3 regions of the Acidovorax sp. 69 genome follow, and region 3 is predicted to be linked to each of the others. Evidence: predicted binding sites of a transcription regulator. Region 3 holds the regulator's gene; each other region holds the start of a gene.
What was found. The regulator sigma-54, encoded in region 3, starts transcription at its own class of promoters, with help from an activator protein. The targets are predictions, from matches to a motif close to TGGCANGNAANCTGCTTT.
Positions count from the first base shown of each region.

Region 1: a site for sigma-54 is predicted at 3,458-3,475, ahead of CLU85_RS10895 (BMP family protein). Genes of this name have one in related genera too.
Region 2: a site for sigma-54 is predicted at 3,385-3,402, ahead of CLU85_RS16420 (CmpA/NrtA family ABC transporter substrate-binding protein). Genes of this name have one in related genera too.

Region 1 covers NZ_PGEP01000001.1:2,371,382-2,376,387, forward strand. The annotation lists gene CLU85_RS10885 (ABC transporter ATP-binding protein) at 1-1,307, opposite strand, end outside; gene CLU85_RS10890 (5'-methylthioadenosine/S-adenosylhomocysteine nucleosidase) at 1,308-2,252, opposite strand; gene CLU85_RS10895 (BMP family protein) at 2,398-3,408, opposite strand; gene upp (uracil phosphoribosyltransferase) at 3,632-4,261, opposite strand; gene CLU85_RS10905 (threo-3-hydroxy-L-aspartate ammonia-lyase) at 4,340-5,006, opposite strand, start outside.
Region 2 covers NZ_PGEP01000001.1:3,576,056-3,581,061, reverse strand. The annotation lists gene CLU85_RS16430 (ABC transporter ATP-binding protein) at 28-840, opposite strand; gene ntrB (nitrate ABC transporter permease) at 924-1,892, opposite strand; gene CLU85_RS16420 (CmpA/NrtA family ABC transporter substrate-binding protein) at 1,952-3,196, opposite strand; gene CLU85_RS16415 (ANTAR domain-containing response regulator) at 3,664-4,290, opposite strand; gene CLU85_RS16410 (branched-chain amino acid ABC transporter substrate-binding protein) at 4,542-5,006, shown strand, end outside.
Region 3 covers NZ_PGEP01000001.1:487,584-492,589, forward strand. The annotation lists gene argS (arginine--tRNA ligase) at 1-21, shown strand, start outside; gene CLU85_RS02230 (SPOR domain-containing protein) at 37-684, shown strand; gene CLU85_RS02235 (thiol:disulfide interchange protein DsbA/DsbL) at 741-1,397, shown strand; gene lptA (lipopolysaccharide transport periplasmic protein LptA) at 1,507-2,163, shown strand; gene lptB (LPS export ABC transporter ATP-binding protein) at 2,160-2,942, shown strand; gene CLU85_RS02250 (RNA polymerase factor sigma-54) at 2,942-4,543, shown strand; gene CLU85_RS02255 (thioesterase family protein) at 4,616-5,006, shown strand, end outside.

The DNA.
Region 1 (5,006 bases), 1.9 Mb from region 3:
GGTGCCGCAGCGGTGTGGCCTGCCGCGTCCTGCGGTGGCATCAGCGCCCGACCCAAAATGAGTTTCTGCATGTTGCCCCCTGACAGCGACCGGGCAGGGGCATCGGGCCCGCCGCCGCGCACATCGAAGGTTTGGGCCACCCTCTGGGCATGCTGGCGGGCTGCGCCGCGTTTGACCCAGAGGGCCTTGAACCATGGGTGCGCGAACCAGTGGCTGCGCAGGCGCTCAGAAACAGCGTTTTCCCACACCGGCAAATCGCCCACTACGCCCACGGCGTGGCGGTCTTCGGGGATGCGGGCCACGCCCTGGCTGACCAGCCACGCGGGCCGGGCTTGCAGCGGTGCGCCGCGCAGCGTGACCTGGCCGGTGGTGGCGCTGCGCACGCCGGACAGCACATCGGCCAGTGCCACCTGGCCGTTGCCGCTCACACCGGCAATGGCCACGATCTCGCCCGCGCGCAAGGTGAGGGATACATCGTTCAACCGGTCTCGCCCCGGGGGGGATGTGCTGACGTTGGTCAGGGTGCAGATGGGATCGCCCACGTTCTGTGCCGGGCGGCGCTCTGCGGCCTCAATCGCGTGGCCCACCATCCATTGCGCCAGCTGCCCCTGCGTGGTGCCCTGCGCGGGGGCCTCCGCCACCAGTTGGCCCTGGCGCAGCACGGCCACGCGGTGCGAGACGCGCAGCACCTCGCCCAGTTTGTGGCTGATGAAGATGATGGACAGGCCCTGCGCCACCATCTGCGCCAGGGTGTCGAACAAGGCCTCGCTCTCCTGCGGGGTGAGCACGGCGGTGGGCTCGTCCAGGATGAGGATGCGGGCGCCCCGGTAGAGCGCTTTGAGGATCTCGACCCGCTGGCGCTCACCCACCGAGAGGCTGCCGACCTTCGCATCGGGGCTGACCGGCAGGCCAAACTGCTGCGACACGGCCAGCAGCTTGGCACGCGCCTCGCTGCGGCGAGAGAAGGGTTGCCACAGCGGTTCGGTGCCCAGCAGCACGTTGTCCAGCACGGTGAGGTTGTCTGCCAGCGTGAAGTGCTGGTGCACCATGCCGATGCCCGCCGCCAGCGCCGCGCGCGGCTGGCCAGGCGGCAGGGGCTGGCCAAAGACTTCAATGCTGCCTTCGTCTGCCACGTAATGGCCGAACAGGATGGACATCAGCGTGGACTTGCCCGCGCCGTTCTCGCCCAGCAGCGCCAGCACCTCGCCACGTGCCAGAGTCAGGCTGATGCCAGCGTTGGCCACCAACTTGCCAAAACGCTTGGTAATGCCCGACAGGCGAAGAACGGGGGCAGCAGCTTCTGTCATTTATTTCCAGCTCGCCAAGAAGGCTTGCAGCACCTTGGCCGAGTTGGCCGCTGCCAGGCCCATGAAGGTGCCCATTTCGTTCTCGCCGTCGCCGCCACCGGCCAGGTCGCTCAGCGAGCGAAAGGCGATGTACGGCACGCCGTTGCTGTGCGCCACCATGGCAGTGGCGGCGGTTTCCATGTCGAGCACGTTGGCCTCGAAAGTTTTGAATGCGTATTCGCGGAAGGCCTTGTTGTCTACAAACGCCTGGCCAGACACGCCGCTGCCGCCCACCACCAGTTGTGGGCGCTGCTTCAGGCAGGTGGCGGCCAGGCAATGCTCCAGGCCCACGTTCTGCAGGCTGCGGGCGGTGGCCAGCATCTTCGGGTCGGCCTCGAACCAGAACTTCTTGTTGAGCTGGGGGTTGGCGGCAGACCGCACCTCCACGGGGCGTGGGTGCATCATGCCGAAGGCGGACATGGTCAGCTCGCTTTTCATCCAGACGGGGGCGCTGTACTGGCCGGGCGTGTCTTCACGCGCCATCAGCCATTCCATGTACTGGCCCCACTGCGCGGGCACGGTCACGTCGCCAATGTGCAGGCGGAGGTTCACGCCGCCGGCAATGCCGCTGAAAACAATGTGGCTCACATTGAACCGGTCCAGCACCAGCTGGGTGTTCATGGCCGCGTTGGTCATGCTGATGCCCGACAGGAAGACGACGACAGGCTTGCCTTCGAGCGTGCCCGTGGTGAAGTCCACACCGTTGACGCTGTGTTTGACGGGCTGTTGCACTTTGGGCAGCAGCACCGTCAGCTCGGGCGCAAAGGCGGAGATGACGGCGATGCGGGGTGTGTCATCCAGCCGCACAGCAGTCTTGCTAGGCGCGGGCGGGGGCGGGGGCGCAGCGCAGCCTGCCACCACGGCGGCCAGGGCCATGGCGCCCAGCAGGCGGGTGTACCGGGTCATCCGTGAAGGCTGGGGTTGGCAGGTTGTAAGCATGCGGCGGCGCTTTGAGAAGGAAACAGAGAACAGGAAAAACAAACAGGCCACCGCGTTGTAGAGGTGGCCTGTTCGCAAGAAGAAAGCGGGCGGGGGCCCGCCACACCCAGTGTTACTTGGCCGTCGACTTGGGCTGGCTGTCGTCCACCTTCACGGTGAACTTGCCGGCCAGGATGTCGGCCTCTTTGGCCTTGACCTTGGCGACGATGTCGGCGGGCACTTTTTTCTCGAAGGTACCCAGCGGCGCCAGCTCAGAGCCCTTGTGCTTCATCATCGAATACGGGCCGTAGTCCTCGGGCGTGAACTTGCCTTCTTTGACCAGCTTCAATGCGCGTTCGATGCTGGGCTCCATGTGCCACAGGGCCGATGCCACCACGGTGTCGGGGTACTGCTCTTGCGTGTTGATCACGTTGCCGATGGCGAGCTTGCCTTTTTCCTTGGCGGCATCCGACACACCAAAACGCTCGGCGTAGAGCACGTCGGCGCCTTTGTCGATCATGGCAAAGGTAGCTTCCTTGGCTTTTGGTGGGTCGAACCAGCTGTTGATGAAGGTGATGGTGAACTCGACCTTGGGATTCGTCTCTTTCGCGCCCGCCATGAAGGCGTGCATCAGGCGGTTGACCTCGGGGATGGGGAAGCCTCCCACCATGCCGATCTTGTTGGACTTGGTCATGCCGCCCGCAATCATGCCGGACAGGTAAGCGGGCTCCTGGATGTAGTTGTCGAACACGCTGAAGTTGGGCGCCTGCGGCTTGCCCGACGAGCCGAGCAGGAACGATGTTTTGGGGAAGTCTTTGGCCACCTTGCGGGCGGCGGCTTCTACCGCAAAGGCCTCGCCCACGATGAGCTGGTTGCCACCGGTGGCGTACTCGCGCATCACGCGTTCGTAGTCGGCGTTGCTGACGTTTTCGCTGGCCTTGTATTCGATCTCGCCACGGGCTTCGGCGGCCTTCAGCGCCTTGTGGATGCGGCTGACCCATTGCTGCTCAAAGGGCACCGTGTAGATCGCCGCGACCTTGGTCTTGGACTGCGCTGTGGCCAAAGAGGGTGCCATTGCCATGGCGGCCGAGAGGGCCATGGAAGTGCAGAGCAGGCGTCCGGTGAAGATGCGGCGAGTGGTCATGGTGGGGGTCCTTTAGACAAGCAAACAAGGAAGTGGGATTTGCCATTACCAAGCAAGGAGCGCGCCAGTGGGCCGGGGACTTGGGCAAACCGCAGGCAAGTCTGCCAGAGGAAAGCCACCAAGTGGTAAAAAATGTGACGGCTTGATGAGGCCCCATGCAAAAAGCCACCTCCAGGCGATGAGGCCTTGCGGTGGCTGGTGTGGGTGGCGTGGCGCCGTGCGCTTATTTGGTGCCAAAAATGCGGTCGCCCGCATCGCCCAGGCCCGGCAGGATGTAGCCATGGTCGCTCAGCTCGCGGTCGATCGCGGCGGTGAAGATCGGCACATCGGGGTGGGCTTTTTGCATGGTGGCGATGCCTTCCGGTGCAGCCAGCAGGCACACGAACTTGATGGAGCGGGGGTTGAGCTTCTTGAGGCGGTCCACGCAGGCAGAGGCAGAGTTGCCGGTGGCCAGCATGGGGTCGACCACGATGATGTCGCGCTCGTCCATTTCGGCGGGCATCTTGAAGTAGTACTCCACGGGCTGCAGCGTGGCCGGGTCGCGGTACAGGCCGATGTGGCCCACACGGGCGCCGGGCACCACGTTGAGCATGCCGTCCAGAAACCCGTTGCCCGCGCGCAGGATGGACACCAGCACCAGCTTCTTGCCGTCGATCATCTGGCCGGTCATGGTCTCCAGCGGGGTCTCGATCTGCACGTCTTGCAGCGGCATATCGCGCGTCACCTCGTAGGCCATCAGCGTGGACAGCTCGCCCAGCAGGCGGCGAAAGCTGTTGGTGCTGGCGTCCTTTTTGCGCATGAGCGTGAGCTTGTGCTGGACCAAGGGGTGGGTGATGACGGTGACGTTACTCATGGGAAACCTGAAATGAGGGCCGAGGGTCCTGCGCCTTGGCACAGCCAAACCTCTACCAGACAGTAAAAAAAGTGTGGGCTAGTCTGCCAGAAACCGGGCGTAGCGCGACAAATCCACGTTGCCGCCGCTGATGAGGATGCCCACACGCGCCCCATGCACGTCCACATTGCCGTGCTGTGCCCCGGCAAACGCGAGCGCGCCTGTGGGTTCCACCACGATCTTCATGCGTTCGGCAAAAAACCGCAGGGCCTCGACCAGCTGCTCGTCGGTGGCGGTGACCATGTCGTCGGCCAGGCGCTGGATGATGGGGAAGGTGAGTTGGCCCAGCGCCTGGGTCTGCGCTCCATCGGCAATGGTGTGGGGTGTGGGGATCTGCACCACATGGCCTGCGCGTACCGACTGCTGCCCGTCGTTGCCCGCCTCGGGCTCAACGCCCACCACGCGGCAATGAGGGGCCAGTGCCTCGGCCGCCAGCAGGCTGCCCGCCAGCAGGCCACCACCGCCTACGCACACAAACAGGTAGTCCAGGTCGGGCACTTCCTCGAAGAGTTCTTTGGCCGCGGTACCCTGACCGGCAATGACCTGTGGGTGGTCGTAGGGCGGCACCAGGGTCATGCCGCGTTCCAGGGCCAGGTGGCGGCTGATGACCTCTCGGTCTTCGGTGTAGCGGTTGTAGGTAACGACCTGCGCGCCGTAGTCGCGTGTGGCGGCCATTTTGGAGGCGGGGGCGTCCTCGGGCATGACG
Region 2 (5,006 bases), 3.1 Mb from region 3:
GGCTCGCTTCAGAGCGTTGCGCCCAGTTCAAGCTGCCTTTTCGACGTGCCCTTGGCGCGTGTACAAAAAGTCGATCACCGCCTTGCGGTAGTGCACGTACTGCGGGTCTTCGGCCAGTTCCACGCGTTTGCGGGGGCGGGGCAGATCAACGGTCAGCACCTCACCAATCGTCGCAGAAGGGCCGTTGGTCATCATCACGATCTTGTCGGACAGCAGTACGGCCTCGTCCACATCGTGCGTCACCATCACCACGGTGCTTTGGGTGCGGGCCACGATCTCCAGCAGCTCGTCTTGCAATTTGGCGCGGGTCAGGGCGTCGAGTGCACCAAAGGGCTCGTCCATCAGCAACACCTGGGGCTCCATCGACAGCGCACGGGCAATGCCCACACGTTGTTTCATGCCGCCCGATATTTCGCCGGGGCGCTTTTGCCCTGCAGGCGTGAGGCCGACCAAGGCGAGCGCCGCATCGGTGCGGGCCTTGAGCTGGGCCTTGGTTTCCTTGGCGCCAAACACGCGCTCCACGGCCAGGTAGATGTTGTCAAAGCAGGTCAGCCAGGGCAGCAGCGAGTGGTTTTGAAACACCACGGCGCGCTCCGGGCCCGGGCCTTTGATCTCCTTGTTGGCGCACAGCAGCACGCCATTGGTGGGCGTGGTCAGGCCCGCGATCAGGTTCAGCAGGGTGGACTTGCCGCAGCCCGAGTGGCCAATCAGCGCAACGAATTCGCCCTTGGCAATCGTCAGATTGATGCCCTTCAGCGCCGGAAACAGGCCCTTGGCCGTCTTGAAAGTCTGCTCGACGCCATGGACCTCGATGAATTTGGTGGTGAGAGATGTATGCATGAGGAACTCCTGGTTTTTTTCGAGGGCCACTGGTGGTGCCCCCTTGAGGGGGTAACGCGCCACAGGCGCGGCTCAGGGGTGGGTCAAGTTTTGACCTCTTCAAACGTGAATGCGGTGGCCAGCTTGATGAGTGCGTACTCCAGCACCAGCCCGACGATGCCGATCACGAAGATGGCAATGATGATGTTCTTGACGTTCAGGTTGTTCCACTCGTCCCACACCCAGAAGCCAATGCCCACGCCGCCGGTCAGCATTTCTGCAGCCACGATCACCAGCCAGGCGGTGCCGACGGCCAGGCGCACGCCGGTCAGCATGTAGGGCAACACGGCCGGAAAGAGGATCTTGGTGGCGATCTTCCATTCCGAGAGGTTGAGCACACGGGCCACGTTCATGTAATCCTGCGGTACACGCTGCACTCCCACGGCGGTGTTGATGATCATGGGCCAGATGGAGCAGATGAAAATCGTCCAGATGGCGGCCGGGTTGGCACCCTTGAACACCAAGAGGCCAATCGGCAGCCAGGCCAGGGGCGATACCGGGCGCAGCAGGCTGATGAGCGGATTGAACATGCGCGACAGGAAGTTGAAGCGCCCGATCACGAAGCCGGCCGGAATGCCCACCAGCGCCGCCATGCCAAAGCCCACGGCCACGCGTTCGAGCGACATCAGCACGTTCCAGCCCACGCCCTGGTCGTTGGGGCCATTGCGGTAGAACGGGTTGCTGAAGATCTCCAGCGCCTGCTTCCAGGTTTCCAGCGGGCCGGGAATGCTATTGCCCGTGGTGGTGGACACCACAGCCCACAGGCCCACCAGCAGACCCAGGCCACACAGGGGCGGCAGCACGGCCATCCAGAAGCTGCGCGACAGTGCACTCCAATCGCGGCCCACAGGCTCGGCAGCCACCGCTGCCGCCGGGCGTGCAGTATGGGCAGTTTGCGGTTGTTTTTGGCTTCTGGCGCTCGTGGATGAAGTGCTGCTTGCTGCGTTATTCATAGTATTCTGTGCAACCGCTGGGGCTGGATCCATCGGGGAGTGAAAGACGGCACTGACCATGGTGTTCTCCTGTGTGCAGGGCTTGCGAGGGCGACGGGTGGGGCTGCGGTGAAGGGCGCTTACGCCTTGATCTTGAAACTGTCGGCGTACTTGGCGGGGTCTTTTCCGTCCCACACCACGCCGTCCAGGAGCTTGCTGCTGCGCATGGCGTCCTTGGGCACATTGATCTTCATGGCGCTGGCCACCGACTTGTAGAGGTCGATCTGGTTGATCTCTTTGGCCACCGACAGGTAGTCGGGGTGGCTCTTGAGCAGGCCCCAGCGCTTGTGCTGCGTGAGGAACCACATGCCGTCCGACAGGTAGGGGAAGTTCACCGCGCCGTCGTTGAAGAACTTCATGTGGTTGGGGTCGTCCCAGGTCTTGCCCATGCCGTTCTGGTAGCGGCCCAGGATGCGCTGGTTGATGGCGTCCACGCTGGTGTTCACATACGCTTTGCCCGCCACGGTCTCGGCCATCTTCATCTTGTTGGACAGACTGGCGTCGATCCACTGGCTGGCTTCGAGCACGGCCATCATCACGGCGCGGGTGGTGTTGGGGTTCTTCTTGACGAACTCGGCCGACGTGCCCAGCACCTTCTCGGGGTGGTCCTTCCAGATGTCCTGGGTGGTGTTGGCGGTGATGCCGATGCCGTCCATGATGGCGCGGTGGTTCCAGGGCTCGCCCACACAAAAACCGTCCATGTTGCCCACGCGCATGTTGGCCACCATTTGTGGCGGAGGCACGGTGATGAGCTTGGCGCCCGACAGCGGGTTGATGCCCGCAGCCGCCAGCCAGTAGTGCATCCACATGGCATGGGTGCCCGTGGGAAAGGTGCCTGCGAACGTGTACTCGCGCTTTTCCTTGGCCATGAGCTTGGCCAGCGAGGGGCCGTCCACCGCACCCTTGTCGGCCAGCGCCTTGGACAGCGTGATGGCCTGGCCGTTGTTGTTGAGGCTCATCAGCACGGCCATGTCCTTCTTGGGGCCGGCGGTGCCCAGGTGCACGCCATACACCAGGCCATACAGCACGTGGGCAAAGTCGAGTTCGCCGTTGACGAGCTTGTCGCGCACACCGGCCCAGCTCGCTTCCTTGGTGGGGATGATGGTGACGCCGTACTTCTTGTCAAAGCCCAGCACCGAGGCCATGACCACGCTGGCGCAGTCCGTCAGCGGGATGAAGCCGATCTTGACTTCCTTCTTCTCGGGGGCGTCCGAGCCCTGGGCATGGACGAGCGCTCTCAGGGCCGGGCTCACACCCACAGCACCCACCGTGGCGGCCTGCAGCACGGTGCGGCGGTTGAGGCTGGTTTTCAACAGATCGGTCATGGGGCGTTTCCTTGGTGCGTTAAAAACAAAAAAGGCGTCCTCTCCTGGCCTGCTTGCATGCGCAAACGGGCTTCGAAGAGGGACGCCTTTGTCCGTGGCAAAGCCCATTGGGGGGCTTTGTGTCAGCACCAGCCCGCCATTGGGTCAGTGCTGTCAGAGGTGAGACCGTCATTGGTCTTGCAAGAGGTGATGCAAGCAGCGTGCCAGCCTTTGTTGTACCGATCTCGCTCCAGTTCGGCGCATGAATTGCTGCAAAATTAATAGCTGCTTGCGCCTGTGTAACAAGCGCTGGAGGCCAATTGGGCTTGAAAATGTGCGGAGGTAGTGCGTGCAGCGAATGCCGCACTGCCTTTGTGCGGCGCACCATTTGGGGTGAAACCGGTGGAGTAGGGCGTGGCTCGGGCGCGGGATGCACGCCAAGGGCCGCTGCACCGAGGCGCGCTGCGCCTCAGGGGGAGGTCACCTGCTCAGCCCAGCAGATCCATCACGTCGAGCATGCGCTGGGCCACGTCCGCCAGTTTGAGGCCCTTGTCCATGGCGGTCTTGCGCAGTTTCTCGTAGGCCACCTGCTCGCTCAGGCCCTGGCGCTGCATGAGCAGGCCCTTGGCGCGGTCGATGGTTTTGCGGTCTTTCAGCTCGGTCTTCGCATCGGCCAATTCGGCGCGCAGGGATTGCTCGTGCTGAAAACGTGCCATGGCCACGTCCAGAATGGGGCGGATACGCTGCGGGGCCAGCCCCGCGACGATGTAGGCGGACACCCCCGCCGCCACGGCGTCCTTGACGTGCGACGTGTCTTCGTCGTTGGTGAACATCACGATGGGGCGGCGCTCGTCGCGTGTGGCCATGACCACATGTTCCAGCGCGTCCCGCGCTTCGCTTTCGGCGTCCACGATGATCAGATCGGGCTGGAGTTGGGCGATCCGCTCGCTCAGGAACACATCGGCGGGCAACGTGGCCACGAGGTTGAAGTTGTTTTCCAGCAGCCCAATGCGCAGCGCACGCGAGCGTTCCGCCTGGAGTACGGCGTGTTCGTCGTTCGGGTCGGCAATCGCCAGATCCGGGGCAACCACCACGATGCGCAAAGCCTCATTCATAGCGCTGAGCATAAGCAATTTTTACGCCGTAAAAGGGCGCGCCGAAGCGGTGCATGCAGGATCGTGGAGGGAAATGGGGGAGCGCCGTCATTCCGGGCGAGGCCGATCCGGGCTGGTGCCCTGCAGCCGCGCGCCTTGCAGGGCCTGAAAGTTGCTAATACAGCGGGGTGCGGGAGGGCATACCCGATAGCGCCACGGCGGTGGCGTCGCATATACATCCGTCACTTTGATACACACATGGAGTTTCTTGCATGAATAAGCACATCGACCGGCGCCGCTTCTCGGCCTGCCTGGCCCTGACCGCCGTGGCGACTGCCGCACTCCTGACCGGATGCGGCAAGGTGCCGGACACCATCAAAATTGGTGTGGCGCAACCCCTGAGCGGCCCGCTGGGGGCCTTGGGGCAGGATCTGCTCAATGGCGTGAAGCTGGCGGTGGACGAACTCAACAAGTCGGGCTACACGGTGGATGGCAAGCGCGTGACGCTGGAGGTGGTGTCGGTGGACGACAAGGCCGACGCCGCTACTGGCAAGGCCGTCGCCCAGCAATTGGTGGATGCGGGTGTGGTTGCTGTCATCGGGCATCTGAACTCTGGCGTGAGCATCGAGACAGCGCCCATCTACGCCGCCAAGGACATTGCCCAGATCGCGATCTCCACCAACCCCAAGTTCACGCAGCTGGGTTTCCCCACGACGTTCCGGATGGTGGGCAACGAC
Region 3 (5,006 bases):
TCGGCCCCAGCCAGAATGTAAGCAGTGACGTTGAATATGAAGAAACAACAGACGGGCGGGACCATCATCGGCTTCATCGTCGGGGTCATTGTGGGCCTCGGCGCTGCACTGGCTGTTGCCGTGTACGTGACCAAGGTGCCGGTACCCTTCCTGAACAAGGGCAACGGCCGGGGCGCCGACCTGGATGCAGCCGAATCGCAGAAGAACAAGAATTGGGACCCGAACTCGCCGCTGTATGGCAAGAACCCCGCGCGCCCTCCCGCACCGGCCGTGGCGGCGGCTGCGTCGGCCCCGACCTCCACGCCAGCGCCCGAGGTGCGTGCTGCAGCTTCTGCTCCCAAGCCTGCCGCCAGCAAGCCCGAGGCCGCCAAGGCCGAAAGCAAGCCCGGTGCCGACCCGTTGGGGGATCTGGCCGTGGCCAAAGCGGCTGCCAAGGGCAATGTGGACCCGTTCGACTATTTTGTGCAGGCAGGTGCGTTTCGCACCCAGGCCGATGCCGACGCCCAGCGCGCCAAGCTGGCCATGTTGGGTTGGGAGGCCCGCGTGAGCGAGCGTGAGCAAAACGGCCGTGCGGTTTTCCGCGTGCGGGTGGGCCCGTTCACCAAGCGCGACGACGCAGAGCAACTCAAGGAAAAGCTTGATGCAGCTGGGGTGGAGTCTGCCCTGGTGCGCGTGCAGCGCTGAACTTTTTACTGAGCCTTGGCTCACACCCCCATACCCGAACCAGGAGAGTCTTTGTCATGAAACGCCGTGAGTTTTCTTTGTCCGCCGCCTCCGCAGTTGCTGCTACCACCCTGACGCTGCCAGTGGCCAACACCGCGCTGGCCCAGGCCCGCCAGTTCAAGGAGGGCAAGGACTTCAAGCGGCTGGACAAGCCCGTGGCGCCCGACGCGCCCGCTGGCAAGACCGATGTGATCGAGTTTTTCTGGTACAGCTGCCCCCATTGCAATGCGTTCGAGCCCACGCTGGACGCCTGGGTCAAAGCGGCGCCCAAGGATCTGAGCATCCGCCGTGTCCCCGTGGCGTTCAACGCCAGCTTTGTGCCACAGCAAAAGCTTTACTACGCGCTCGAAGGCATGGGCAAGCTCGAAGCGTTGCATGCCAAGGTGTTCCGTGCGATCCATGTGGAGAAGGCGAAGCTGGCCAAGGACGATGAAATCCTGGCCTGGGTGACCCAGCAAGGCGTGGATGTCGCCAAGTTCAAGGAGGTCTACGGCTCCTTCGGCGTGTCCAATCAGGTCCGTCGCGCTTCGCAGCTGCAGGACGCTTACGGGGTGGAGGGCGTGCCTTCGATGGGTGTTGCTGGCAAGTTCTACACAGACGGCACCATGGCTGGCAGCATGCAAACCGTGTTGCAAGTGGTGGAATACCTGGCCACCACGGCCCGCAAAGGCTGACGTTAAGCTGCCGCCTACCGTCTGGCACCCCCTCAAAAGCCCGCACAAGCGGGCTTTTTTCGTGGTGAAGGCCAACGGGTGGATACAATGATTGCAAGATTCGTGCCCTATGAACCATCGCCTCATCCCCCTTCTCTTGCTCGCAGCCCTGCTTGGCCCCTTGGGCGTGGCGCACGCCGAAAAGGCAGACCGCGCCAAACCGATGAACATCGAGGCCGATGCCCTGCGCCACGATGAACTCAAGCAGACCAGCGTGTTTTCGGGCCGCGTGGTCATGACCAAGGGCACCATCGTGCTGCGCGGTGCGCGGCTGGATGTGCGCCAGGATGCTGATGGCTATCAATATGGCGTAGTCACGGCGGAGGCCGGTAAACGGGCCTTTTTCCGCCAAAAACGCGACACGCTGGCCGGGGTGCCTGATGAGTTCATCGAAGGCGAGAGCGAAGTCATCGAGTACGACGGCAAGGCCGACAACGTGCGCTTCATTACCCGTGCCGAGCTGCGCCGCTACCGTGGGGCGATGCTCAGCGACGAAATCACGGGCGCCGTGATCGTCTACAACAACCTCACCGATGTGTTCACTGTGGATGGCCAGCGGACCCCTGCAGCCAATGCAGCGGGCGACGCCCCAGCCTCCGGCAGCCGCGTGCGCGCGGTGCTCGCGCCCAAGGACCCCAAGCCCGGCGCGACAGCACCGGTGCCGGCACTGCCTTCGTCAGCCCCTGTGCTGCGGCCCAGCAACAGCCTTGGCGGCGACGCGAAGTGAGCGCGCCGCCTGACCGTTCCGGCCCTGACTCCCAGGCCGGCAGCCGACTGGAAGTTCAGCACCTGGCCAAGTCCTATGGCAGCCGCAAGGTCGTCAAGGACGTGTCACTCACGGTTCAAAAGGGCGAGGTCGTGGGGCTGCTCGGCCCCAACGGCGCGGGCAAGACCACCTCGTTCTACATGATCGTGGGTCTGGTGCGCAGTGATGAGGGCGACATCCGCATCGACGGCCAATCGGTGGCCCATATGCCCATCCACCGCCGCTCGCGGCTCGGGCTGTCTTACCTGCCTCAGGAAGCCTCCATCTTTCGCAAGCTCTCGGTCGAAGAGAATGTGCGCGCCGTGCTGGAGTTGCAGCGTGGCGATGACGGCCAGCCGCTCTCACGTGACGCCGTTGAAGAGCGCCTGACGGCCCTGCTGCAAGAGTTGCGCGTGGACCACCTGCGTGCCTCGCCCGCCATGGCTTTGTCGGGCGGTGAGCGCCGCCGCGTTGAAATCGCTCGCGCCCTGGCCACCCAGCCGCGTTTCATTCTTCTGGACGAGCCCTTTGCGGGCATCGACCCCATCGCCGTGATCGAGATCCAGCGCATCATCGGCTTCCTGAAAGCGCGGGGCATCGGTGTACTGATCACGGACCACAACGTGCGTGAGACCCTGGGCATCTGCGATCACGCCTTCATCATCAGCGACGGCCGCGTGCTGGCGCAGGGCACGCCGTCCGAGATCGTGGACAACGCCGAAGTGCGCCGGGTGTACCTGGGCGAACATTTCCGCATGTGATGAAGCCAGGTCTCTCGCTGCGCGTCTCGCAGCATCTTGCACTGACCCCCCAGCTTCAGCAGTCGATCCGGCTGCTGCAGTTGTCCACGCTCGAACTCTCGCAGGAAGTCGAGCAGATGCTCGACGAAAACCCGTTCCTCGAACGCAATGCCGACGAAGCTCCGCGCGAAGAGTTTGGCCTGGAAGCGGCCGACACGCCCGCACAGGCCGATGACTACAGCGCGGACGATGCTATTTTTTCAGGAGCTACTAGCGCAAGCAGCACAAGCACTGAAAGCCAAAATGATGCTGAAGTCTCCAGCGCTGGCTCCGACGAGCCCGACTGGAGCGGCGACGGTACCGTGGAGATGGCGCCCAACGACGCCGAGTGGGGCGGAGATGCCCCTGCCCGCACGCGCAACGACTCCGAAGGCGATGAGGCCGACGCCACCGAGCTGGCCCGCTCCCATGAATCGCTGACCGCTTTTTTGCACCGCCAGGCGTTGGCGCTGCGCCTGTCCGAGATCGACCGCGCTGCGCTGCGCTTTCTCATCGAGTCGCTCAACGACGACGGCTATCTGGAAGACCCCCTGGAAGAGCTGGCCGTCAGCCTGGCGGGCCCCGAGGATCTGGAACAGATCGAAGAGCTGGTGCACCGCTTTACTGTGGCGCAGCGTTTGCTGCAAAGCCTGGAGCCTGTGGGTGTGGGCGCACGCGGCCTGGCGGAGTGCCTCACGCTACAGCTCAACGCCTTGGCGCAGGATGAAGACAGCGATGCCGACCCTGACACGGTGCAAACGGCACTGCGCATCTGCCAGCAGCCGCTGGAGATGCTGGCCCGGCGCGACGTGCGCCGCCTGACCCAGGCCTGCAGCGAAGGCGGCAGCAGTGGCGAAGAACGCACGCGCGCAGCCATGGCCCTGATTGCCCGGCTGGAACCGCGCCCAGGCCGCAGGTTTGTCGATGTGGAGCGCAACATCATCGTGCCCGACGTCATCGTGCGCAAAGCGGGGCGCGCCAATGGGCGTGATGGCCAGCACAACTTCATCGTCGCACTCAACCCCGACGTCATGCCGCGCCTGCGCGTGCATGACATCTACGCCGGCGCCCTGCGCGGCCACAAAGGCGGCGAGGGCCACCAGGGCATGCAGCAGCGCCTGCAGGAAGCGCGCTGGTTCATCAAGAACATCCAGCAGCGCTTCGACACGATCCTGCGGGTGTCGCGCGCCATCGTCGAGCGGCAAAAGAACTTCTTTACCCATGGCGAACTGGCCATGCGCCCGCTGGTGCTGCGCGACATTGCCGACGAGCTGGGCCTGCACGAGTCCACCATCAGCCGCGTGACCACCGCCAAGTACATGGCCACGCCGATTGGCACCTACGAGCTGAAATACTTCTTTGGTTCGGGCCTGGGCACCGAGACGGGTGGCAATGCATCCAGCACCGCCGTGCGCGCCCTCATCAAACAGTTCGTCGCGGCAGAAAGCCCCGCCAAGCCGCTGTCCGACAGCCAGATCGCTGAAATGCTCAAGGAGCAGGGCATTGAATGCGCGCGCCGTACGGTGGCCAAGTACCGCGAGGCGCTCAAAATTGCGCCAGCCAATCTGCGCAAGGCGCTGTAGATGTGCTGGCAGGTGGGTGCGCCCACCTGGTTTTTCCGTTCTGCTATTTCTCCTTCTACCCGCCGCTCCACCATGGCCCGCATCGTTTTCGACCTTCCTGCGCACTTCGGTTTTTCCACCGAAATGCAGATCTACATCAGCCACGTCAACCAGGGCGGCCACCTGGACAACGCGCAACTGCTCAGCCTGGTGTCCGAGGCGCGCGTGCGTTTCTTCCAGTCGCTGGGTTACCCCGAGGCCGATGTGGGTGGGTTGTCCATCGTGGTGGGCGACATCGTGGCGCAGTACAAGTCGGAAGGTTTCCACGGCGAGACCATGCGGGTGGAGATGGCGCCTGCGGACTTCAATCGCTACGGTTTTGACCTCGTTTTTCGCATGACCGAGAAGGCCGAGGGCCGCGAGGTGGCGCGCGGCAAGATCGGCATCGTTTTCATTGGCAAGGCCGACCGCAAGGTGGCGCCCA